2 linked regions of the Egicoccus sp. AB-alg2 genome follow. The protein of the gene in region 1 interacts with the protein of each later gene in a pairwise test. Links are inferred from orthologs where the notes say so. Each region holds a gene or a part of one and is shown in the gene's direction. Other genes may lie near its edges.

Evidence for each region.
Region 2: the proteins of ACERM0_RS09760 (region 1) and ACERM0_RS04080 interact in binary tests that used the Escherichia coli proteins (3 or more experiments, as listed by UniProt). The link is inferred for Egicoccus sp. AB-alg2 from one-to-one orthologs.

The regions. Positions count from the first base shown.
Region 1 is NZ_JBGUAX010000004.1:461,384-471,495, forward strand. Bases 6,850-9,637 are described here. They hold ACERM0_RS09760 (acyl carrier protein), read left to right. Parts: upstream 6,850-8,014; coding sequence 8,015-8,260; downstream 8,261-9,637. Other genes in these bases: ACERM0_RS09750 (beta-ketoacyl-ACP synthase III), read left to right, coding at 6,850-7,201; fabG (3-oxoacyl-ACP reductase FabG), read left to right, coding at 7,198-7,920; ACERM0_RS09765 (beta-ketoacyl synthase), read left to right, coding at 8,332-9,594. In the rest of the region: serA (phosphoglycerate dehydrogenase), read left to right, coding at 177-1,757; signal peptide peptidase SppA, read left to right, coding at 1,791-3,464; kynU (kynureninase), read right to left, coding at 3,492-4,718; ACERM0_RS09740 (ACP S-malonyltransferase), read left to right, coding at 4,973-5,890; ACERM0_RS09745 (hypothetical protein), read left to right, coding at 5,952-6,164; more of ACERM0_RS09750, read left to right, coding at 6,161-6,849; ACERM0_RS09770 (acyl-CoA carboxylase subunit beta), read left to right, coding at 9,663-10,112. UniProt on the Escherichia coli protein: Carrier of the growing fatty acid chain in fatty acid biosynthesis.
Region 2 is NZ_JBGUAX010000002.1:297,992-313,276, forward strand. Bases 5,043-7,830 are described here. They hold ACERM0_RS04080 (alpha/beta fold hydrolase), read left to right. Parts: upstream 5,043-5,907; coding sequence 5,908-6,753; downstream 6,754-7,830. Other genes in these bases: npdG (NADPH-dependent F420 reductase), read right to left, coding at 5,043-5,683; ACERM0_RS04085 (L-aspartate oxidase), read left to right, coding at 6,750-7,830. Also shown: pabB (aminodeoxychorismate synthase component I), read left to right, coding at 1-116; ACERM0_RS04060 (aminotransferase class IV), read left to right, coding at 113-991; ACERM0_RS04065 (bifunctional UDP-sugar hydrolase/5'-nucleotidase), read left to right, coding at 1,177-2,991; ACERM0_RS04070 (LVIVD repeat-containing protein), read right to left, coding at 3,376-4,860; more of npdG, read right to left, coding at 5,024-5,042; more of ACERM0_RS04085, read left to right, coding at 7,831-8,333; ACERM0_RS04090 (MalY/PatB family protein), read right to left, coding at 8,342-9,472; ACERM0_RS04095 (ferritin-like fold-containing protein), read right to left, coding at 9,565-10,242; ACERM0_RS04100 (homogentisate 1,2-dioxygenase), read right to left, coding at 10,352-11,563; ACERM0_RS04105 (IclR family transcriptional regulator), read right to left, coding at 11,749-12,486; ACERM0_RS04110 (MlaE family ABC transporter permease), read left to right, coding at 12,713-13,477; ACERM0_RS04115 (ABC transporter permease), read left to right, coding at 13,481-14,374; ACERM0_RS04120 (MlaD family protein), read left to right, coding at 14,371-15,285. UniProt on the Escherichia coli protein: The physiological role of BioH is to remove the methyl group introduced by BioC when the pimeloyl moiety is complete. It allows to synthesize pimeloyl-ACP via the fatty acid synthetic pathway through the hydrolysis of the ester bonds of pimeloyl-ACP esters.

The DNA.
Region 1 (10,112 bases):
GCTCGGTCAAGGCGTCGACGTCGATCGAGCCGCCGCCACGGGGGAGGTCGGTGTGCGCCGCGGACGGGCGGCACGGTTTCCCTCGTTGCGTGCATGGGCGGGTGCGGCGGGCCGTACGCTGGCGACCTTCCGCTGCACGTCCCGTCCCTCCCGCTCGAATTCCGGAGTTGTCCCTCGTGAGGATCCTCGTTGCCGACCCGCTGGCCGAGGCCGGCGTCGCCGCGCTCGCCGAGCAGCACGACGTCGACGTCAAGACCGGGCTGTCCAAGGACGAACTGCTCGAGATCGTCGGCGCCTACGACGCCGTCGTCGTTCGTTCCCAGACCACCATCGACGCCGACGTCTTCGCCGCGGCGACGAACCTGAAGGTCGTCGCGCGCGCCGGGGTCGGACTGGACAACGTCGACGTCGAGGCCGCCACCAGGCACGGCGTGATCGTCTGCAACGCGCCGCAGTCCAACATCGTGTCGGCCGCCGAGCACACCGTCGCGCTGCTGCTGTCGCTGGCCCGCAACATCCCCCAGGCCCACGCCGCGCTGGTGGAGGGCAAGTGGGAACGCTCGAAGTGGTCGGGCACGGAACTGCACGACAAGACCCTGGGGGTCCTCGGGCTGGGCCGGATCGGCACGCTCGTGGCCCAGCGTTGCCACGCCTTCGGCATGCGCCTGGTCGCCTACGACCCCTTCGTCGCGCCCGAGCGCGCCGCCCGCCTGGGCGTCGAGTTGGTCGAGACGGTCGACGAGGTGCTGCGACGGGCCGACTTCATCACCGTCCACCTGCCCAAGACCCCGGAGACGGTCGGTCTGCTGGACGCCGAACGGCTGAAGCTGATGAAGCCGACCGCCCGGCTGCTCAACGTCGCCCGGGGCGGGATCGTGGACGAGCAGGCGCTAGCCGACGCGCTGCGCGACGGCGTCATCGCCGGCGCCGCGATCGACGTTTTCGCGTCCGAGCCGACCACGGCTTCGCCGCTGTTCGGGCTGGCGAACGCGGTCGTGACCCCGCACCTCGGCGCGTCCACCGAGGAGGCGCAGGACAAGGCCGGCACCCAGGTGGCCGACTACGTCAACCTGGCGCTGGCCGGTGAGTTCGTGCCCTCGGCCGTCAACGTCCAGGGCGGTCCGGTCGACGAGGACGTCAAGCCGTTCCTGCCACTGGGCGAGAAGCTGGGTCGCCTGCTGACCGCGCTCACGGACAACGGCCTGGCCGGTGACGTCACGGTGGAGTATTGCGGCCAGCTCGCCGACCACGATGCCCGCGTCGTCGGACTCAGCGTGCTGAAGGGCATGCTCTCGGCCGTCGCCAGCGAGCCCGTCACCTACGTCAACGCGCCGCTGCTGGCGGACGAGCGGGGCCTGCGCGTGCGTGAGATCTCCGATCCGCACTCCGAGGACTACGTCTCGCTGCTGCGGGTGTCCGGGGCGACCCGCGACGGCTCCGCCATCCGGGTGGCGGGCACACTGCTGCATCCCGGCGCGCGCGAACGTCTCGTCGAGGTCTGGAACACGCCGGTCGACGTCGAGCCGGCCGCGCACATGGCGTTCTTCCGCTACGAGGACCGGCCCGGCGTCGTCGGCACCGTGGGGACCGGCTTCGGCGAGGCCGGCGTCAACATCGCCGCCGCCCAGGTGGGTCGCGCGGAGGCCGGTGGCGAGGCCATCATGGCCCTGTCGCTCGACGACGCCGTGCCGCGCGACGTGCTCGAACACATCACGACACAGATCGGCGCCAGCGAGGGTCGGGGGATCTCCCTCTAGCCCGAGGTGCCGGCGGGACGCCACGAGGTGACCATGCCGCCCGACCGCCGCCGATGGATCCACCGGCTCCTGCCCTGGCCACGGCGGCGGTTCGTGCTCGCGCTCGACCTCTCGCGGCCCGTCACCGACGGCGCGCCCGGCAGCCCCGTCGCCCGCATGGCCGGCGCCCGCGGGCCGTCGTTGCGGGAGGTCGTCGCCGCGCTCGAGGAGGCCGCCCGCGACCGGCGCGTCGGCGCGCTGGTCGCCCGGGTCGACGCCCCCGCCGACAGCTGGGCACACGCACAGGAACTGGCCGGCGCCGTCCGGGCGTTCCGCGCCAGCGGCAAGCCGACGTTCGCGCACGCCCAGACCTTCAGCGAGGCCGGGGACGCCGTGCTGGCGTACCTCGTCGCCTCCGCCTTCGAGGAGGTCCACCTCCAGCCGACCGGCGAGGTCGGCGTCGTGGGGGTCGGCGTCGTGCAGCCCTTCGTCGCCGATCTGCTCGACAAGCTCGGCGTCGTCCCCCAGCTCGACCATCGCCACGAGTTCAAGACCGCCAAGAACCTGCTCACCGAACGGGCCTTCACCGAGGCCCACCGGGAAGCCGCCGACCGCATCGTGGCGAACCTGCAGGAGCAACTGCTCGACGCGGTGGTGGGTGGACGGGGCCTCGCCCGCGACCGGGCGGCCGAGCTTGTCGACCGTGCACCATTGCTGGCCGAGGAGGCGCGCGACCACCACCTCGTCGACCGCCTCGCCTATCGCGACCAGACCATGGCGGCCGCCTTCGCGCGGGTCGGGCCGCAGGCACGGCTGCTGACGCTGCGCCAGTACGTCGCCCTGCTGCGGCGACGTCAGCGCCCCGACCAGCCGACGGTCGCGCTGATCCATGGTCGCGGCGCCATCCAGGTCGGTCGCGGCCGGCCGTCGCCGCTCGGACCGGTCATGGGCGCCGACACGGTCGTGACGGCCTTCCAGCAGGCCGTCCGCGACCAGCGGGTCCGTGCGATCGTCTTCCGCGTGGACAGCGGCGGCGGCTCCGCGGTCGCCAGCGACGCCATCCGGCGGGCCGTCGCCTACGCCCGCGAGGCCGGGACCCCGGTCGTGGTGTCGATGGGCAGCCTCGCCGGGTCCGGTGGCTACTGGATCGCGATGGACGCCGACCGCATCCTGGCCTCGCCCGCGACGCTGACCGGCTCCATCGGCGTGGTGTACGGCAAGCTCGTGGCCCGCGAGCTGCGGCACAAGGTCGGGATCACCACCGACGAGGTGCACCGGGGCGCGAACGCGCTGATGTTCTCCAGCGACCAGCCGTTCACCGACGCGCAGTGGGATCAGGTCGGGCAACTGCTCGACCGGGTCTACGACGACTTCGTCGAGCGGGTGGCGGCCGGGCGCGGGCTGCCACGCGAGCAGGTGCAGCAGATCGCGCGCGGCCGGGTGTGGACCGGTGCCGACGCCCGCCAGCGAGGCCTGGTCGACGAGCTCGGCGGCTACCGCGAGGCCTTCGCCGCCGCACGCCGGTTGGCGGGGCTGCCCGCGGACGCGCGGCTACGGGTCCGCGTGCTGCCGCGACTGCCCGCGTCCCACCGTCTGGGGCTGCGCCCGGGCGCCGCCGCCGGGCTACGGGCCGTGCTCGGCCGCCTCGAGGCGACCGTCGACGACCCCGCGGGGGCGCACGCCCGCATGCCCGATTGGGCCGGGCCCGCGGCACGACCGGGCCGGTGACCGCCGAGCGACGACGGGCGTCGGCGGTCAGACGACCGTGCGGCGACGATGGTGTTCCGGCCGGTCCCAGTCGCCGCTGCGCAGCAGTTGCGCGAGCACCTGCACGGCGTCGTGGACGTCGACGTGGCGCACGTACAGCGGCGCGAAGCCGAAGCGCACGAGGTCGGGCGGCCGGTGGTCCGGGATCACGCCCCGGCCGATCAGGGCCTGCGTCAGCGCGTACGCCTCGCGGTGGCGCAGCGAGACCTGCGCGCCGCGGGCGGCCGGGTCGCGCGGCGAGACCACCTCGACCTCGTCACCGCAGTGGGCATCGACCAGCGCGACGAACGTCTCCGTGAGGCTGCGCGCCTTGGCGTCGAGGTCGGCCGGCGAGACGCCCTCGAAGGCCGCCAGCGCCGTGTCCAACGCCGCGGTCGACAGCACGTGCGGGGTGCCGACCTGGAACCGGCGGGCGTCGGCGGCCGGCTCGTAGTCGAGGGCGAACGCGAACGGACGGGCGTGCCCGAACCAGCCACGCACCGGGGTGTCCGCCGCCTCGTGCCAGCGCCGCGCGACGAAGAGGTAGGCCGGCGCCCCGGGCCCGCCGTTGAGGTACTTGTAGGAGCAGCCGACCGCGAAGTCGGCGTCCCAGGCGTGCAGGTCGACCTCGATGGCGCCCGTCGAGTGCGCCAGGTCCCACACCGTGACCGCGCCGACCTCGTGTGCCGCGGCGGTGAGCGCGGCCGCGTCGCGCCGTGCGCCCGTGCGGTAGTCGACCTGCGTCAACGCCAGCACCGCCACGTCGTGGTCGAGCGCCGCCGGGACCTCGTCGGGGGCGACCACGCGCACCTCGAGGTCGCCGCGGACGTGCGCGAGCCCGCCGGCCACGTACACGTCGGTCGGGAAGTTGCCGTCGTCGGTCAGCAGCACCCGCCGCTCCGGCCGCAGGGCGCGGGCCGCGGCCAGGGCCTTGAACAGGTTCACCGAGGTCGAGTCGCCCACCGCCAGTTCGTCCGTGGCGGCGCCGAGCAGCGGTGCCAGCCGGCTGGCGACCCGGGCCGGCAGGTCGACCCAGGCGGCCTCGTTCCAGGACCGGATCAGCCCGACGCCCCATTCCTGCTCGACGACCGTGCGCAGCCGGTCCGCGACCCCGTGTGGCAGGGCTCCGAGCGAGTTGCCGTCGAGGTAGACGACCCCGTCGGGCAGCGCGAACCGGCCTCGCCGGTCCGCGAGCGGGTCCCGATCGTCGCGCATGGCGCAGGCCGCGCGGTCCATGCATCTCCCTTCTCGCGCATCGCAACCCCGGCAACGTAGTGCGAAGCCGCAGGTGAGCGCGGGTCCGGCGCCGGTCCGCGCGGTGGGCACGGGCCGGGTGCCGGCGGGGGGTCCTTGACAAGACACTGACGTCGGTGTCAACTCGTGCCGATCTGAAATTGACGTCGGTGTCAACTCGCATCCACGTCCAGGTCCCCCTCCCTCCCGTCCACCCGTCCCCTCCACCCTCCCGTTCGCCTCGTGAAGGAGCCTGCGTGCGTCTCGCGTTCGTGTTCCCCGGTCAGGGTTCCTACCGGACCGGCTGCCTCGACCCCTGGGACGGCCACCCCGCCCTCGCCATGGTCGACCAGGTGACCGACGCGATCGGCCGCAGTGTGCGTGACCTCGCGACCGACGAGGGGACCGGCGCCCGCACCGCCGATGCCCAGCCCACCATCATGACCGCGTCGCTCGTCGCCTGGAAGGCGCTCACCGACGCCGGTGTGACGCCCGACGTGGTCGCGGGCCACAGCCTGGGAGAGGCCACCGCCGCCATCGCCGCCGGGGCGTTGCCGGTCGCCGACGGGGCCCGTGTCGTCGCCGCTCGCGGCGAGGCGATGGGCCGCGCCTGCGCCGCCAACCCCGGCGGCATGGCCGCGCTGGTCAAGCTCCAGCCGGATGCCGTGCAGGTCCTGGTCGACGAGGACCCGGATCTGGTGATCGCCAACGACAACGCGCCCGGCCAGGTCGTGCTCGCCGGCACGCCGGAGGCCATCGGCCGCATCCGCGATCGCGCCCGTGAGGCCGGTGGCCGGGCCCTGCCCCTGGACGTCGAGGGGGCGTTCCACTCGCCGGCGATGGCGCCGGCCGTGGACGCCCTGGCCGCGGCGCTCGCCGACGCCGAGGTGCGCACGCCGGCCCTGCCGCTCGTGACCGGGACCACCACGGAGGTCCTGCGCGACGGCACCGCCATCCGCGACGCGCTGGTCGCGGGTGTGCTGGCCCCGGTCCGGTGGCGCGAACTGCAGGGTCGCCTGGCCGAGCTGGGCGTCACCGACCTCGTCGAGGTCGGGCCCGGCGGCGTGCTGGCCGGGCTCGCCAAGCGCACGGTCCCCGACGTGCGCGTGCACACCGTGGCCACCCCCGAGGACGTCGACGCCGTCGCCGCGCAGTTCGCCGGCGCCCGCGCCTGACCGCCCCCTCGAACCACCGCCTCGTACGACCGGAGCCAACGCGATGATCCCCATCCCTGCCATGTCCGTTCTCACCTCGCCGGTGGACGGCCGGGTGCGCACCCTCGTCGCCGCCGACACGGTCGTGCACCGCGGCGACGTCGTCGCCACGGTCGAGGGCGCCTACGGCCCCGCCGAGGTCCGCGCGTCCTGCAACGGTCGCATCGGTGGCGCCCTGGCCGGGACCCGTCAGGCCGTGTCGGCCGGCGAGGGCGTGCTGTGGGTGCGCCGGTGAGCTGGGTCCCCCGGTCCCAGGTGGCGGGCGCCTCGCCCGTCACGATCGCCGGCTTGGGCGCCTACCTGCCGGAGCGGGTCGTCACCAACGACGACCTGGCCGCCAGCGGGCTGGACACGTCCGACGAGTGGATCCGCTCGCGCACCGGCATCGCCCAGCGGCGCTACGCCGCGGCCGACCAGGCCACCTCCGACCTCGCACTGGAGGCCGGCAAGGCGGCCCTGGCCGACGCGGGTATGGGCACCGACGACGTCGCCGCCGTCATCGTCGCGACCACCACGCCCGACCACGCCGTGCCTGGCACGGCGCCGCTGGTGGCGGCGGCCCTGGGCACCGAGGTCGGTGCCTTCGACGTCAACGCCGCCTGCAGCGGGTTCCTGTACGGGCTGCGGGTCGGTTCGGCGATGGCGCTCGTCGAGGACGCCCCGGTGCTGGTGATCGGCGCGGAGACGCTCAGCCGGATCGTCGACCCCACCGACCGGGGCGTGGCGATCCTCTTCGGCGACGGTGCCGGCGCCGCGGTCCTCGTGCCGGACGCCGCCGGCAGCCTCGGCCCCTTCTCCCTCGGCGCCGACGGCCGCGACCCCTCGATGCTGTGGACCGCGACCGGCGGCACCCGTACCCCCGTCAGCGCCGCCGTCCTGGAGGCCCGCAGCCACTACCTGACCATGCGCGGCGGCGACGTCTACCGCAACGCCGTGGCGCGGATGACCGCCGCCGCCAACGACGTGCTGCAGCGCGCCGGCCGGACCATCGACGACGTCGACCTGTTCGTCGGCCACCAGGCCAACATCCGCATCCTCGACGCGGTCGCCCAGCGTGTGGGCGTCGACCGCGACCGCGTGCACCTCACCGTCGACCAGCACGGGAACACCTCCGCCGCGTCCGTGCCGCTCGCTCTGGCCGACGCCCGCCACCGCGGGCGGCTGCACCCCGGCGACACGGTGCTGCTGACCGCCTTCGGGGCCGGTCTGACCTGGGGTGCCTGCCTGCTGACCTGGAACCCGGACCCGACCAGCGACGAGGGCACCGCATGACCCGTATCGCACTCGTGACCGGCGGCAGCGGCGGCATCGGCGCCGCGATCTGCCGCGCGCTGTCGGCCGACGGCCACCACGTGCTCGTCGGCTACGGCGGCAACGCCGAGGCCGCCGAGAAGGTCGCCGCCGACTGCCAGGGGGACGCCGAGGCCGTCCGGATCGACGTGACCGACGAGGCTTCCGTCGCCGCGGCCGTCCAGCGGGCCACGGAACTCGGCACGCTGGCGGTCGTCGTGAACAACGCCGGCGTGGCCGACGACGACCTGCTGCTGCGCCTCGACCCGGCCCGCTTCGACCGGACCGTCGAGGTCAACCTCCGCGGTGCCTACCTCGTCTCGCGTGCCGCCATGCGCCCGATGCTGCGCGCCCGCTTCGGCCGGATCGTCAGCGTCGCGTCCGTGGTCGCCCTGCGCGGCAACGTCGGCCAGACCGCCTACGCGGCCTCCAAGGCCGGGCTGATCGGCTTCAGCAAGTCGCTCGCCCGCGAGGTCGGCCGCAAGGGCGTGACCGTCAACGTCGTCGCCCCGGGCTTCGTGGCCACCGCGATGACCGACGCGCTCGGCGACGAGGCGCGCGAGGCGCTGCTCGCCCAGGCGCCGACCGGGCGCCCCGTGGAAGCCGACGAGGTGGCCGCCACCGTCGCCTTCCTCGCCTCCGAGGCCGCCGGCTCCATCACCGGCGCCGTCGTCCCCGTCGACGGTGGCGCCGGCATCTGACCGCCGCCCCGTCCCAGACCTCCGGCCCGCCGATCGGGCCGGTGCCCTTCCCGACGTCCGGTCGGGAACCCCGACCCTCCAGGAGGGACCACCCATGAGCCAGGACCTGTTCGCCACCTTCCAGACCGTCCTCGTCGACACCTTCGGTGTCCCGGCCGAGGACGTGACCCCCGACGCGACCTTCGAGGCGCTCGGCCTCGACTCGCTCGACGTCGTCGAACTCACCCTCGTGCTCGAGGAGGAGACCGGCGTGAAGCTCGAGGACGAGGAGCTCGAGGACGTCCGCACCGTGCAGGACGCCATCGACAAGATCACGGAGAAGCAGCAGGCCGCGGCCTGACCTCCGCTCGGGGGCGCGCCGCGACCTGCGCCTCCTCGACGGGGGATCGACCACAGGAGAAGGAGTCCGCGATGAACGCACGACGCAACGTCGTGGTCACCGGCATGGGTCTGGTGACCCCGGCCGGCCGTGGGCTGGCGGACGCCTGGAACGGGGTCCTCGCCGGCAAGGCCGCCGCGGTGGTCGACGAGGAGCTGGCCGCGGCCGGCACCCCGGTGACGATCTGCTGCCGCGTCCCGGCCTACGACGCCGACGCCGAGCTCGGCCGGGGCGCCAAGCGTCGCCTCGACCGCTTCACCCACCTCGGCGTCCTGGCGGCGCGCGAGGCCGTCCAGCACGCCGGCCTGGTGGACGTCGACGACGACCCGGAACGGATCGTCGCGACCGATCCGGACCGGGTCGGCATCCTGCTCGGCTCCGGCATCGGTGGTGCCGAGACCTGGGCCGACGAGTACCCGCGCTTCCTCGAGAAGGGCCCCAACCGGGCCAGCCCGATGTTCATCCCGAAGATGCTGTCGAACACGGCGGCCGGGACGATCGCGATCCGCACGGGCGCACGCGGGCCGAACATGACCGTGAACACCGCCTGCGCGGCAGGCGCCTCGGCGATCCACGTCGCCCGCGACCTGATCCGCTCGGGTGTCGCCGACGTCGTGCTCGCCGGCGGCGTCGAGGCCGGCATCACCGCCCTGTCCATCAGCGCGTTCGCGCAGATGGGCGCGCTGTCGCGCAACGGCGACCCGGCGGCCGCGTCGCGTCCGTTCGACGTCGACCGTGACGGCTTCGTGATGGGGGAGGGCGCCGGCGTCCTCGTCCTGGAGTCGGAGGAGCACGCCCGGGGCCGCGGCGCCGCACCGCTGGCGGTCGTGGCCGGTGCCGGGGCGTCCGCGGACGCGTTCCACGCGACCGCGCCACCGGAGGACGGTGGCGGCGCCGTCCTGGCCATCCAGCGCGCCGTCGAGGACGCCGGGATCGACCCCACCTCGATCGCGCACCTCAACGCACACGGCACCTCGACCCCGCTCAACGACGTCGCCGAGGCCCGCGCGCTGCGCAAGGTGTTCGGCGACCACACCGATGACCTGGTGGTGACCTCGACCAAGGGCGTGACGGGCCACCTGCTCGGCGCGGCCGGCGCCGTGGAGGCCATCTTCGCGATCCAGGCCATGCGCGAGGGGCTCGTGCCCCCGACCGCCAACCTGACCACGCAGGACCCCGACATCGCACTCGACGTCGTCGCGGGCGAACCCCGCGCCGTGACGTTCGAGGCGGCGCTGTCCACCTCCATGGGCTTCGGCGGCCAGAACGCCGCCCTGGTCCTCACCCGCGCCTGACCGGCCGTGGCCGGCGGCCGACCTCGGCCCCGGCCCGGCCCCCGAACACCGCGACTGCGAGGTTCTCCGTGACCGACACCCTCCACATCGAGACCCCGGCGCTCGACCCGACCGCCCTGCAGCCGGGCGACGGCGCCCGGGTGCGGCTGTCCCGCCTGCTCGACCGCGACAGCTTCGTCGAGCTGGGATCGCAGCGGCAGCACCGCGCGAACCAGTTCGGGCTGGACAAGCGCCGTCCCGACACCGACGGGGTGGTGGCCGGCACGGGCGCGATCGGCGGCCGGCCCGTCAACGTCTACGCCCAGGACCGGCGGGTGCTCGGCGGCTCGCTCGGTGAGGCCCACGCCGACAAGATCGCGCGGACGATCCAGCAGGCCGGGCGCGGTGGCGTGCCGGTGGTCGGCATCAACGACTCCGGTGGCGCCCGCATCCAGGAGGGCGTGGCCGCCCTCGACGGCTACGGACAGGTCTTCCGCGCCAACGTCGCGGCCTCCGGCCGGGTGCCGCAGATCGCGCTC
Region 2 (15,285 bases), on another replicon or contig:
GGGAGAGCTTCGACAAGGCCGCCGCGTTCCTGCGGGCCGTCGGGGCCCGGCGGCCGGACGGCGGCGGGCCCGGCTCGCCGGCCGTCGCCGGCCACGGACGCACGGAGCCGCGATGAGCGCTTCCCTGCAGGTGTGGATCGGCGGTCGTCTGATGCCGGCCGAGCAGGCGACCGTGTCCGTCTTCGACCGCGGCTTCCGGAACGGCGAGGGGGTCTTCGAGACCTTCCGGGCCTACGGCGACCACGTCTTCCGCCTCGCCGGTCACGTGGACCGGGCCATCGCCGGTGCCGCCGAGCTCGGCTTCTCGCCCGGCCCTCGCGACGTGCTGTGTGCGGCGGTCGCCGACACGGCGCGCGCCAACCTCGACGCCCTCGACGGTCAGGACAGCGCGCTCCGTCTGACGGTCTCGGCCGGCAGCATCGAACCGGACTCGCCGTTCCCCGGCCGAGCCGTCGGCGAGCCGACGATCGTGGTCACCTCGCACCGGCTGCAGCTGGACCCGCGACGCACCGAGGTGGGCCTGCGGGCGATCACGGTCCCGATGGCGCGGGAGCTGCCGCACGTGAAGGCGGTCTCCTACCTGGTGGCCGTGACGGCCAAGCGCCGCGCCCGCGAGGAAGGCGCCGACGAGGCCCTTTTGACCAGCCCGTCCGGCGAGGTCCTCGAAGGGGCCAGCTCGAACCTGTTCGCCGTGGTCGACGGGGTCCTCGTCACCCCGCCGACGGACGCGGGCCTGCTCGCCGGCGTGACCCGGCAGGTCGTCCTGGAGGTCGCCGAACGGTTCGGCATCCCGGTGGAGGCCCGGACGCTGACGGCCGACGGGCTGGCTGCTGCCGACGAGGCGTTCCTGACGGCGACGACCCGCGAGGTGGTGCCCCTGGTCGCGGTGGACGGGCGGCCGCTGGGCGACGGACGCCCGGGGCCGCTGACCGCCCGGCTGGTCGCCGGCTACCGGCAGGCCGTGGCCGACGAGCGCGCCGCCGCCCGCTGAGTTCCCGCGGGTCGACCCGCGCGCGGTCCGGCGTTCGTCGGCCGTGGACGCGCGACGAGTGGACGCCTGTCTACACTCCGCGCGCTTCCGGTCCGGAAGCACGGGGGCGAGCAGTGCCCGGCGACGCCGGTCGGAGAGGCGGCGCCGTCCGCCCCCGTCACGAATCTCGACGAAGAGGGCATCCCTTGTCGACGCACACCTCCACCGGGCTGTGCCCGGAGCCGGGGGCGGGCGGCATCCGGCGCGGTTCCCGTGCCACCCTGCTGCTCGTCCTGCTGTTGTCATTGACCCTGGCCACCAGCGGGCTCGCCCAGGCCAAGCCCGCTGGCACCCCCGGTCACGACGCCAAGACCTTCGAACTGACCATCATGGGCACGACCGACATCCACGGTCATGTCTGGGACTGGGACTACTTCGCGGACGCGCCGTTCTCCAGCGCCCGCGGTCTCGCGCACCTCTCGACGCTCGTCAACGAGGTCCGTGCCGAGCGCGGCGCCGAGCGCACCCTGCTGCTGGACAACGGTGACTTCCTGCAGGGCAACCAGCTCGCGTACTACTACGCCGAGGTCGAGCGCGACACCGGCATGACCGACAACCCGATCGCGGCCGCCATGAACCACATGGGCTTCGACGCGACGTCGGTCGGCAACCACGAGTTCAACTACGGGCTGGACTTCCTCGACGGCTTCATCGAGCAGGCCGACTTCCCGCTGCTGTCGGCCAACACCTACCACCACGGCACGCAGGACCCGGCCTACGAGCCCTACACCATCCGCCGCGTCAACGTGCCGGGCCACAAGCCCGTCGACGTCGGCATCATCGGGTTCACCCCGCCGGGCGTCGCCATCTGGGACCAGCGCCACGTCGAGGGTGTGCTCGAGTTCGGTGACATCGTCGAGTCGGCCAAGCGCTTCGTACCCGAACTGGCGCGCAAGACCGACCTGGTCGTCGCCGTTGCCCACTCCGGGCTGACCAGCCGTTCCAGCTACGGCCCGGAGCTGCCGCTGGAGAACGCCGCCACCGAGCTGGCCCAGGAGGTCGCCGGCCTCGACGCGATCCTGGTCGGGCACACGCACGTGTCGATCCCCGAGCGCTTCATTGCGAACGACGTCACCGGCGAGCAGGTGCTGGTCACCCAGCCCCAGCAGCACGGCCGCCAGCTGTCCGTGATGGACTTCACGCTGCGCCTCGAGCGCGGTCAGTGGACCGTCGCGCACAAGGGCTCGCACGTGCGCAACGCGACCAGCGTCGCCCCGGACCCGGCGATCCTCGACCTCACCCGCGAGGCGCACGAGACGACGGTCGCCTACGTCAACACGCCGATCGGGACCTCGACCGGCGAGTGGTCGAGTCGCGAGTCGGTCTACCGCGACACCCCGATCATGGACCTCATCCACACCGCGCAGATCGGTGAGGTCGAGGCCCGGCTCGAGGCGCTCGGCGGCCCGGACCTGCCGGTGCTGTCGATCGCGGCGCCGTTCACCCGCGACGCCTTCATCCCGGCCGGCCAGGTGACGATCCGCAACGTCGCCAGCGCCTACATCTACGACAACACGCTGCTGGCGGTCGAACTCACCGGCGCCCAGATCGCCGACTTCCTGGAGTACTCCGCGAAGTACTTCCAGACGCCGTCGAGCTGGCCGGTCGACCCGGAGACCATCCTCCAGGCCAACAACGAGCCGCACTACAACTACGACATCATCGGTGGGCTGACCTACGACGTCGACGTCGCCAAGCCGGTCGGCGAGCGCATCCAGAACCTGCAGTTCGAGGGTGCGCCGCTCGACCCGGAGCAGCGCTTCGCGGTCGCCATCAACAACTACCGCCAGTCGGGCGGCGGCGGGTTCCCGCACGTCACGACCGCGCCGGTGCTCCTCGACGAGCAGCGCGAGGTCCGGCAGCTGATCATCGACTACGTGTCCGACGTCGGTGTCATCGACCCCGAGGAGATCTTCGAGGACTCCTGGCGTCTGGTCCACGACGGCACGCCGCTCGACTGAGCCGAAGCACGTGACGGTCGGCGGGGTGGCCTTCGGTGGCCACCCCGCCACCGTTTCTCGACGGTTTCACGTCCCCCGCCGGTGTCCGCGTCTGGCGTCGCGCGTCGCTACCGAACCGGGGAAGCCGAGTGGGCCGTTTCGTTCTCCACGTCTCCACGGTGCTGCACCTCGTCGCCCAGGAGAGCGAGATAGCACCCACCCATCACCTGCTCGCGCCGACCCTGCTGCATTCCGCAGACACTGTCGATGCTGCACGCGGCGGTGCACCGCGTCCAAGGGCGAGTTGCCCGCCGAACGCGCCCTTGAACGCGCTGCAGGCCGATTCGGGAGACGACCTCGGATGACGGGAGGGGCGACGGGCGCCGTCGCCCCTCCCGCGGCGGTCTAGCGTTGCAGGCGCAACACGTAGAGCCCGGAGTTCCGGTCCGAGGCGAGGACCAGGTCACCGTCGAGCGCCACGCCCCAGACGCTGGTGTCGTTGCCCGGTCGCTCGCCTGGCCCGATCGGGTTCGGGTTCGGCGTCGGCGTCTTCCACTGGGCGACGAAGGTCGGCTCCCCGCCGTTGCGGATCCCGGCGATGTCCACGGCGACGATGCCCTCGGCGTACCACGAGAAGAACACCGTGTTGCCGCGCACCTTCGGGTCGTGGACCGTGTAGTCGTTCGGCCCGGGCGGCGGGAGCTGGCGCGTCGTCGGCAGCTCGAAGTCGGCCAGATGCACCGGCTCGGTCGGGTTCGAGATGTCGTAGAAGCGCGGATAGCCCCACGCCTGCTCGCGGACGAGTTCGCCATCGGCGTCGTACTGGGGCGCGACGGAGAAGTCCTCCTCGGTCTGGATGAGGACGTTGCCGCCCTGCGCCAACCAGGCGGAATGGGCGTTGCCCTCGTCCTCGGGGCGGTACAGGTCGCCGGTGTTGCCCTCGTACACGGGGTTGGCGGGGTCACGGAGATCGAGGATCACGGTCCCCATGTCCCAGTACGACAGGTAGGCGCGACGCCCGTCGCCGATGACGGAGTGCACGAAGTTCAGGCCCTTGCCGTCGAAGATGTCGATGCCGAGTTCCTCGGTGATCCCCCACTCGGAGATCCGCACCGGCTCGCCCGGCTCGGAGACGTCGAAGACCATGAAGTCCTTCTCGGCTCCCCGTGTGGCGTACTCCGCGTAGATGGCGGCGGTGTAGACGTAGGCGGCGTTCGGGCGCGCCTCCAGCCAGAGCTCGTGAACGCCGTACGGGCTGTCCGTCGGCACGAGCGCCAGCTCCACCGGGTCGGTGGGGTCGGAGACGTCATAGACGCCGAACCCACGGAAGGCGTCCGAGCTGAGCGAACAGGGCTGGAACGAGACGGCCGCGAGGTCACCGCGGAAATGGCGGGTGTTGACGCGCTGGACGATCACCTTCTCGGTCCAGGTGCCGGCCAGCTCCGGGTTGCTCTCGGCGTCGGCGAATCGGGACAGCGGCGTCGGGTTCGCCGGGTCGCGCAGACTGACGGCTTCGACGCCGCTGGACCGGCAGCCCGCGCGCCAGCTCGCGAGGTACGCGACCCGCTTGTGCGCCCACACGTCGGCGATCGAGTTCTGGGGGTCGTAGTTACCGAGCGTCACGAACTCCCCGGCGTCGGCTGCCATCGCGGGCATGGGCCCTGGTTCACCGGGCTCTGCGTCGGGGTCGAAGTCGGCGGCGGCGTCACCCTTGTCCATGGTGTCGCCGGGGCCGAGGTGGGCGGCGGCCGGGTTGCAGGCGAAGAAACTGGTGTCGTGTGCACACGCCAGCTCGTGGGCGTGCAGCAGCGGCGTGACCGTGAGGGTGAAGGCCACCGCTGCCACCAACAGCAGGTAGCGGTGGACGCGGCCAATGGATCTGGACGGCATGGGTGCCTCGTTCGCCGATGACAGTGACCGGCCGAGTCAAGCCGCCCGAGCGACAGGATCAGTCCGAAAGGCGCATACCGCACGTGGCCATTCCGGGCCCGCTCTTTCGTGCCACGCCCGCAGGGCCATGGTGACGGAGACCCGAGGCGCGCGGTGAGCCGGTTCAGCGGGGGGTGAGGCGGCTGAGGCGCAGGCCGACGTGAGCCTTGTGGCGCTTGTTCACGGCGATGATCACCGCTGTCAGCCCCTCGAGCGGCGCGGCGAGCCGCAGCGCGCCGGCCGGATACGACCGCACCCCGTCGATCCGGTTCGCCAACGTCGCCACGGCGTCGACGGCCTCGGTGTCGTCGCCGAACACCGGGACATCGTCCTCGAGCGGCGTGTCGAGGCGCTTGAGTGCGGTCGACGAGACGCTGTGGAACGCGGCGGTCATCCGGGCGCCCGGCAGCCTGGCGGCGCAGGCCTGCGCGACACTGCCTTCGGCGACGGGTTCGTTGTAGGGACCGTGTGCGTCGAAGGCCAGGGGGTTGACGGCGCTCACGACGATCCGGCCCTCGACGGCCGGGGCCAGCGGCTCCAGCACCGCATCCAGCCCCTCGTACGGGACGGCCAGCACGACCACCGGCGCTTCGCAGGCGCCCAGGTTGTCGACGCCGACGACCTGTCCGGCGGCGTCCGGCAGCTCTGCGCGCAGCTCGTCGGCCGCCGCCTGCCCGCGCGACGCGTCCCGCGATCCGAGCCGCACGTCGACGCCCGCCACCAGCCAGCGGCGCGCCAGACCGCGGCCGAGGGCCCCGGTGCCACCGACGATCCCGACCTCCACGCTGACCTCCTCGAGTTCCGACGCGCCGGCGCAGGCTGCCACACCAGCCGCCCGCATGCCGCACCCGGGCCCCACGTGCCGCAGCCCGGCCCCGCAAACCCGCACCCGGGCCTCGCATGCGGCGCCGCTAGACTCCGTCGCGGTCCGCGGTGGTTCCTCGCCGGGACCGTCACGGGGCGGCCGGTGACCGCCCCGTCGTCTCGTCCAGCGGCAACGGAGGGCAGGTGACGAGCTCCCCCGACGCTCAGTTGCGCTGGCACCGAACGACGTTGGAGGGCCGCGTCGCCGTCTACGGCGAGGCCGGTGACGGCCCGCCGCTGGTCTTCCTGCACGGCTGGGGCCTGTCGGCCCGTTCCTACGCCCGCGCCCTGCCAGGCATCGCCGCCAGCGGCTGGCGGGTGCTCGCGCCGGCCCTGCCCGGCTTCGGCCGCAGCGACGCCCTGCCGGGCGAGTACACCTTCGAGAAGCTGGCCAACTGGGTCGACGACCTGCTCGACCACGCGGGCGTCGAGGAACCGGCCGCGCTGGTCGGGCACTCGTTCGGCGGTGGCGTGGCGACCGCGACGGCCTGGTACCACCCCGAGCGCGCCCGGTCGCTGACGCTCGTGAACTCCATCGGCGGCTCGGTGTGGAAGACCGGCGGACGCGCCGACCGGCTGCTGGCCGAGCGACCGCTGTGGGACTGGGGGCTCCGCCTGCCCCGCGAGTTCGGGCGGCGCGACTACCGGCGGGTGCTGCCGGTGGTGCTGCGCGATCTCGTCGGCAACGCCGTCACCAACCCCGCGGCGGTGTGGCGGGCCGGCGAACTGGCCCGCAACGCCGACCTGCGCGAGGAACTCGCCACCCTGGCCGCGCGCGGCCTGCCGGTGACGATCCTGTGGGGCTCGGCCGACAAGGTGGTCCCGGAGGCGACCTTCCTGGCGATGTGCGACGCGGCGGGCGCACCGGGCGACATCGTGACCGACGCCGGCCACTCCTGGCTGCTCGCCGACCCGGACGGGTTCGGGGAGTTGCTGACGAACTCCCTCACGGTCCGGCGCACCCTCTCCGAACGCACGCGAGCCTCATGACGATCTCCGCACCCCCTCCCCCGCCCAACATCGTGGACGACCGGGTCCGCGCCGACGTCGTGATCGTCGGTGCGGGCGTCGCCGGTCTCTACGCCGCCAGCCGGCTGCCCGACCACCTCGACGTGGTCGTGGTGGACAAGGGCGTGCCGGGCGGCGACTCCGGCTCGTCGCCCTGGGCGCAGGGTGGCCTGGCGGTCGCGATCGGCGCCGACGACAGCCCCGAGCTGCACGCACAGGACACGCTGCTCGCCGGCGACGGCCTGTGCGATCCGGTCGCCGTCGCCGTGCTGGCCCGTGAGGCGCCCGGTCACGTGCGCGAACTGCTGCACCTCGGCGCGGCCTTCGACCGGGTCCCGGGCGAGGTCACCTCCGACGACCCGGCGCACCTCGACCTCGCGCGCGAGGGCGGACAGCGGGTGCCCCGCTCGGTGCACCGCGCCGACGCGACCGGCGCCGAGCTGGTGCGGGTCCTGCGGGCCGCGGCCGCCCCGAAGGTCTCGCGCCTTCCGGGCATCGTCGTGGCGCTGGCCCAGGACGAGGCCCGGCGCGTCACCGGGTTGTGGGTCCTCGCCGACGGCCGGCTGCTGGCCGTCGAGGCGCGGGCGGTGCTGCTGGCCACCGGCGGCTGTGGCGGCCTGTTCGCCGCCACCACCAACCCCGCCCATGCGACCGCGGACGGCGTCTCGCTGGCGATGGCGGCCGGCGCCGCCGTGCGTGACCTGGAGTTCGTGCAGTTCCACCCCACCGGGCTGGCCGTCGCCGGGACGTGGCGGTTCCTGCTGACCGAGGCCCTCCGCGGCGCGGGTGCCACCCTGCACGGCTCCGACGGCGAACGGTTCCTCGTCGACCGCCATCCCGACGCGGAGCTCGCACCGCGCCACGTCGTCGCCAAGGCGATCCTCGACCAGCCCGACGGCACCGCCTGGCTCGATGCCACGCACCTGTCGGAGCAGGCGTTCGCGCACGAGTTCCCGACCGTGCTCGCCGGCGCCCGCCGGTACGGCTTCGACCTGGTGACCGAACGGGTGCCGGTCACGCCGGCCGCCCACTACCAGGTCGGCGGCGTCCGCACGGACCTCGACGGACGCACCTCGCTGCACGGCCTCTATGCCGCCGGCGAGGTGGCCTCGACCGGCGTCCACGGTGCCAACCGGATGGCGGGCAACTCCCTGACCGAGGCGCTGGTGTTCGGCGCGCGTGCGGCCACGGCCCTCGCGGCCGAACTGCCCGGCCGCCACGGGGAACTGGGCGAACCTCCCCGACTCGCGGACCATGCGCCCGTCCCCGCGCAGGCGCTGCGCGAGCGGCTGCGGACCGCCATGCTCGAGGGCGCGGGGCCCGTGCGCACCGAGGCGGGGCTGGCCACCGTCGCGACCGAACTCGAGGCCCTGTCGGCCGACCTGCACCGTCCCGGCGCGGCCGACGACGAAGTCGAGTTGTGGCACGCCCTGCGGGTGTCGCGGGTGCTGGTGCGCGCCGCACGGCTGCGCACGGAGTCACGCGGCGGCCACTGGCGCGACGACTTCCCGGCGCCCGACCCGGCCTGGGCCGACGTCCACCTCGAGCACGTGACCGGCTGACCCGGCCGTCAGAGGCTGGCCGCCATCCGGTGCACGGCTTCCTCGAGGATCGACGTCGAGGTGGCGAAGTTGAGCCGGACGTGGCCCTCGCCGCCCGTGCCGAAGTCCCGGCCGTCGACGACCGCCACCCCGGCCGCCAGGAAGTGGTCGGCCGGGTCACGGTCGAGCCCGAGTCCACGGCAGTCGAGCCAGGCGAGGTAGGTCGCCTCGCCGGGGCGCCACCGCACGTCCGGCAGATGCCGTGCCAGCAGGTCGCCGAGCCGTGCCCGCCGCTCGGTCACTGAGGCCACCACGGCGTCGAGCCAGTCCTCGCCGTCACGCAGCGCCGCGGTGTGGGACAGCACCCCGAAGTGCGTCGCGCCGTGCGCCACCTCGACCGGCAGGCTGGCGAGCTGTGCCGCCGCGGCCGGCCCGGCGACCGCGACGGCCGCCTTGAGCCCGGGCAGGTTCCAGCCCTTGGAGGCCGACAGCAGCGAGAAGGCGTCCTCGCTGCCGGGCACGGTCAGGTAGGGCACGAAGTCGGCCCCGGACAGCACCAGCGGCGCGTGGATCTCGTCGACGACGACCCGCACCCCGTGGCGCGACGCGGAAGCCGCGACGGCGGCCAGCTCCTCACGCCGGTGGACGGTGCCCGTCGGGTTCTGCGGGTTGCACAGCAGGTAGGCCGCCGACCGCCCGGCGAGTTCCGCCATCGCGTCGTCGACGGCGCGGAGGTCGAGACGACCGTCGACGTCCAGCGGCACCTCGACGACCGTGCGTTCGGCGTGGCGCAGGTAGGCGTAGAACGGCGGGTACACGGGCGGGTTCACGATCACCGGCGCGCCGGGCGCGGTCACGAGCCGCACGAGCTCCATGGCGCCGCGCATGACGTCCGGCATCAGCGCCATCCGTGTGACGGGCACGTCCCAGCCCCAGCGCCGTCGCGCGAAGTCGGCCATCGCGTGCTGGTAGCCGTCGCCCGCCGGATAGCCGGTGTCGCTGCGCGCGACGGCGTCGGACAGCACACGGGCGACGGGCTCGGCCAGGGCCGCGTCCATCTCCGCGACCCACAGGGGCAGCACGTCGGGCGGGTACGTCCGCCACTTCACGCTGCGGCGCTGGCGCAACTCCTCGAGGGTGAACGACTCGAGCGGGTCCACGCGGGCTCCTCGACGGGCGGGCGGCGGCAGGCGACGGGCGGTTTCGGGGGGGCCGGGCCGGGCGCGGACGCCGCGGTCCACGCCAATGGCCGTCAGGTGATCTCCTCGAGGTCCTCGAGGCCCAGCTCGATCATGCGACGGTGGTGGCCCTGCATGACGCCGATCGCCAGCCGCTTGACCCGCGTCTCGCCGGTCTCGCCGTCGTCGGCACCGCTGGCGAGGATCACCTTCAGCGCGTCCGTGTCCGACACGATGCCCTGGAAGCCCTGCAGCGCGCGTCCGAGGACGTTGGCGACCAGCTGGCGGGCGCGTTCGCAGGCCGTGTCGTCGACCAGTTGTTCGCGGAGGTGAGCGGTCGCGAAACGCTCGAACGGGCCGCGGTCGGCCAGGGAGGCGACCAGCACCATCCCCGTCTCGCGGTCGAGCGACGGTGCCAGTTCACGGCTGAAGTCCGCCGCGATCGGCAGGCCCAGGGCGAAGAAGGCGCAGGCGCTGAACCAGTCGTCCATCGGCACACGGTCGAAGTAGGCGTCGAAGTGGGGCTTCTGCCGGTCCATCACCGCGCCGGGCAGGTCCGTGTGGCTGGCCAGCGTGTCACGCAGCAGCACGTAACCGGCGTGCTCGCGGACGGCGAGCTCCGCCAACTCGTCGGCGGTGCGGGCGTCGGGCGCGTGACCGACCGCGCGGGCCGTGACCTGGAACGAGCGCAGCTGCCCGTACGCGAGCGCGCCCAACACCTCGACCGTCGCGAGCTCCACTTCCTCCGACACCGTCGCCACTCCTGCCGTGTCCGCGGCCCCAGGACCGGCCAGCGTAGACACCTGGCGGGGCGCCGACCCGGCGTGGCCCCGGTGACGAAGCCAGTCCGTCCCCGGCCGGTCAGGCCAGCGGACCGGGCGTGGGCACGGCCGGGTCGGCCGCCTGGTCCAGGTGCACCGTCGGCGTCCACGACCAGGCGTAGTCGGGGCGGTCGAGCTCCCGCGCCAGCGCGGTCAGACGCAACGGCCGGAACGCGTCGATCATGACCGCGACCTCGTCGGTGTGTGTCGAGCCGAGGCTGGCCTCGGCGACGCCCGGCTGTGGGCCGTGGGTCAGGCCCGACGGGTGCAGCGTCAGCGAGGCGACGTCGATGCCCTTGCGGGACCCGAACGAGCCGGCCACGTAGTAGATGAGCTCCTCGGAGTTGAGGTTGGCGTGGCTGTACGGGATCGGGACGGCCTCGGGATGCCAGTCGACCGGCCGCGGCACGAACGAGCACACCATGAACCCGCGACCCTCGAACGTCTGGTGCACGGGCGGCGGCGGGTGGATCTGCTTGGCCAGCGGTTCGAGGTCGTGGATGTTGAGCGTCCACGGATACAGGTAGCCGTCCCAGCCGACCACGTCGCAGGGGTGGAACGGGACCACGTAGTCCTGCAGCCCCCCGCGGATGCGCAGCGTGACCGTGTAGTCGCCCTCCTCGTCGACCGTGCGCAGGTTCGCCGGGACGTGCAGGTCGCGCTGGCAGTACGGCGCGTGCTCCAGCAGCTGTCCGTAGCCGTTGCGGTAGCGGGCCGGGACCTCGACGAGACCGCTGGAGACGAGGACGAGGTGGCGCTGCGGCCCCGGTCCGGACGGCACCACGCGGTAGGTCACCCCGCGCGGGACCACCACGTAATCGCCGTCGCGGTACGGGAGGTCGCCGAGCACGGTCTCGAAGGTGCCGGCGCCCTCGTGGACGAAGACCAGTTCGTCGGCCTCGCCGTTGCGGTACCAGCCGACCATGGCCCGGTCCGGGCGCGACAACCAGACCTCGAGGTCGTCGTTGAAGGCCAGGAGCCGACGCGCGGTCAGCGCGTCGCCCCCGGGCGCGAGCTCGCGGCTGTCGAAGTGGTGGTGGAGGTGGTGGTCGGGCTGCCACTCGTCGCGGGCCAGCGGCCGGAAGGTGCCGACCTGGCGCAGCTGCATCGGCTGGTGCAGGTGGTAGAGCGTCGAGGAGGGACCGTCGAAGCCCTCGAGGCCGATCACTTCCTCGACCAGCAGCCGCCCCTCGTGCCACAGCTGGGTGTGCCGCTTCGGTGGCACCGTCCCGAACCGGTGGTAGCTCGTCATCTCGTTCGCCCTCCCACCGGGGAGAACCCGGCCGAAAGAGCATGCTGGTCGCCGCGCGGACGTCGAGCCACGGCCCGTGCGCGTAGCGACCAGCCGGACGGACCAGCCACCGGGCCGGCGCGGCCGGGGCGGGACGCCGCGGTGGGCTGGACGCCGCCCGCCCCGCCGGGAGGATGACGTGTCGGTCAGGTGGCCCGCCGCGGGCGCCAGCCCAGTCGCTCGGAGATCTCGCGGGCGCTGCGCAGCACCCGCAGGGCGATCGACTCGGGTTCCGGCAGCCGCGCCGTCGGCGCGACGATCCCGACCGCCGCGACCGCCCGACCGGTGTGGTCGAAGACGGGCGCCGCGACCCCCGACGCGCCCGGCTCCAACTCGTCGCGGGTGTAGGCGACACCGCGCTGGCGCACCGGCTGGAGTTCCGGGTTGCGGGCCCCCTCCGGCAGGAACGCCAGCAGCGCCTTGCCGTGGGCCGCGACCCCCAGCGGGTGGCGGAACCCGATCCGGTAGTTGACCTGCACGAACCGGTCGCCGGGTTCGATCACCTCGACGACGACGAGGTCGTCGCGGTCGCGCACGGCAAGGCAGGCCGTCTCGTTGGTGTCCTCGGACAACGCCCGGAGCGGCGGCCCGGCCAGGCGCCGGACCTCCAGTCCCTGCGCGGCCCGGACCCCCAACTCCAGCATCGAGAGCCCGAGGCGGTACTTGCGCGTCTCCGGGTCACGTGTGACGAAGCCCTCGCCGGTCAGCGTGTCCAGCAACCGGTACAGCACTGCCCGGTCCAGGCCGGTGGACTCCGCCAGACCCGAGACGGTCGCGCCGTCGCTGTGCTCACCGAGCGCGTTCAGCAGCGCCAGCCCGCGGGCGAGGGTGCGTGACCCGCTGGAACGGCGGCCGCGCTTGTCGTCGTCGTCGTCCGGTGCCACGTGTCGGATCCTTGTTCGTCGGGGGCCAAAGAACCCTGGGGGGACGCGTTCCGCACACCCGAGTGCGTTGTCGCGGTTGGCGAGTGTGCTGCGCGACCCGCGCACGGTCAAGCGCTGTGGCGACCGAATGGGCGGGGAGCCGTCCGTGCCCCGTCCGCGCGGTCCGTCACGACGCCGTCACCGACCCGCCACCGGCTCGTTGCGATGCACGACTCGGGAGGACCGGATGCCCAGCGTGAAGGCGGGTGTGCAACAGCTCGGCGGCGTCGCGTCGATGGGCGTCGACGGCATGTTCGCGGTGCGCAGGGGCTTCCCGTTCGGCGAATTCGTCCAGCAGTGCTGGTTCATCGCCAAGGTCACGATGGTCCCGGTCGTGCTGATCTCCATCCCGTTCGGGGTCATCCTCGCCCTGCACGTCGGCTCGTTCGCCCGGCAGCTCGGCGCGGAGAGCTCGGTCGGCGCGGCGATGGTGCTCGGCATCGTGCGCGAGGCCGCGCCGGTCGCCACGGCGCTGCTGATCGCCGGGGCCGGCGGCTCGGCCATGACGGCCGACCTCGGCTCACGACGCATCCGCAACGAGCTCGACGCCATGGAGGTCATGGGCGTCGACCCGGTGCACCGCCTGGTGCTGCCACGGCTGTTCGCCGCCGCCCTCGTCGCCGTGCTGCTCAACGGGCTCGTGTCGGCCGCCGGCATCCTCGGCGGCTGGGTGATGGCCGTCCCGGTCCAGGGCGGGACCAGCGGGGCCTACTTCTCCTCGTTCACCGAGCTCGCCCACCTGCCCGACCTGTGGTCGGCGATGATCAAGGCGACCCTGTTCGGCTACCTCGCCGCGGCCATCTCCTGCTGGTACGGCTACAGCGCCCACGGCGGGCCCAAGGCGGTCGGCGACGCGGTCAACCGTGCGGTCGTGCTGACCTTCATCGTGCTGTTCTTCGTGAACTTCGTGCTGACGGCGCTGTACTTCCAGCTCGTCCCGCCGAAGGTCTGAGCCGTGGCCGCCACCGACCCCGGTTTCACCCCCGGTGCCCACCAACCCGGTCTCACCCCCCGCGCAGACGTCCGCGCCCTGCGTGCGGTGTCCCGGCCGCTGCGGCCCTTCGAGGAGTTCACCGACCAGCTGCGGTTCTGGGGCGAAGCACTGTCCGCGCTGCCGTTCAGCCTCAAGTGGTGGCGCAAGGTCATCCTGCCGCAGATCTCGGACGTCGTCGTCGGTGCCGGCGGGTTCATCGTCGGTGGCGGGATGCTGTTCGTCATCGCCTCGCTGGCGTTCTTCACCGGCACGCAGGTCGGCCTGCAGGGCGTCGCCGGCCTCGAGCAGATCGGCGCGCAGGCCTACGTCGGCCTGGTCAGCTCGTTCGCGAACGTGCGTGAGATCACACCGCTGATCGCCGGCGTGGCGCTGGCCGCCAAGGTCGGGGCCGGCTACACCGCCGAGCTGGGCGCCATGCGGATCAGCGAGGAGATCGACGCCGCCGAGGTCATCGGCGTACGCCCGATCCCCTACCTGGTCTCCACGCGCATCTGGGCGGCGCTGATCCCCACCATCCCGCTCTACCTCCTGGCGCTGTTCAGCGCCTTCTTCGCGACGCGCCTCATCGTCACCGGCTTCTACACGATCTCGCCCGGCGCCTACGACACGCGGCTGGCGCTGTTCCTGCCCGTGATCGACATCGTCTACAGCGTGGCCAAGGCGATCGTCTTCGTGATCGTGGTGGTGCTGATCCACACCTACTACGGCTTCTACGCCAAGGGTGGCCCGGCCGGCGTCGGGGTCGCGGTCGGCCGTGCGATCCGGGCCAGCATCACGGCCGTCGTCATCCTGAACATGGTGCTGTCGCTGGCCTTCTGGGCCGCGGGCGGCGAGACGATCCGGATCGCCGGATGACGGGCCGGTTCGCGCGCCTGCGGCCGACACGGCCGCTCGACCCGGTCCTGCAGCGCCGCGTCGTCGGCACCGCCACCGTGGTGCTGGTCCTCGCGCTGGCCACCCTGGTGCTCGACTGGCGCTACGCCCCGCCGCGCGACTCCTACCAGGTCACCGCGCTGCTCGGCACGGCCGGCAGCGGCGTGGGCGAGGGCACCGACGTGAAGGTCCGCGGCGTCAACGTCGGTCGGGTCGACCGGGTCCGCTACGAGGACGGCCGCGCCTACGCCGACCTCACGCTCGACCCCCACCCGCGCCTGCCTGGCCCCGACCAACTGGAGCTGGTGGTCACGGCCAAGACGCTGCTGGGCGAGAAGCAGTTGGAGCTGTCGTTCCCGGACGAGGCCTACGACCGCCCGCCGTACCTGGCCGCGGGTGACGTGCTGGAGGCCGCACGCGAGCCGACGGAGCTGTCCGAGGTGCTGGACGTGATGGAGCCGTTCCTGGCCGCCATCGACGAACGCGAGCTCGCCACCATCGTGGACGTGCTGGGCGATCAGCGCGGCGAGGGCGAGGCCTTCGCCCGCAACCTCGAGCTCGGCCAGCGGCTGGCGGCCTTCGGTGACCGGACCGCCCCCGACGCGCTCGACCGGATGCGGGACCTGACCCTCGTCGCCGACGCCTTCGCGGACGCGGCACCGGACCTCACCCGCCTGAACCGCGCCCTGCCCGAGGCGACGGGCGTGCTGACCGAACGCCAGGCCGACCTGCGCGCCAACCTCGACGCGGTCTCCCGGTTCGCGCGGACCCTCGACCGCACCCTCGACGCCGAGGAGGCGGCGATCAGCGACTTCCTCGTCACGCAGCAGCCGGTGGGTGACGTGCTCGAGCGCAACCAGGACCAGCTCGGCTCGCTGGTGGAGGGCATGTCG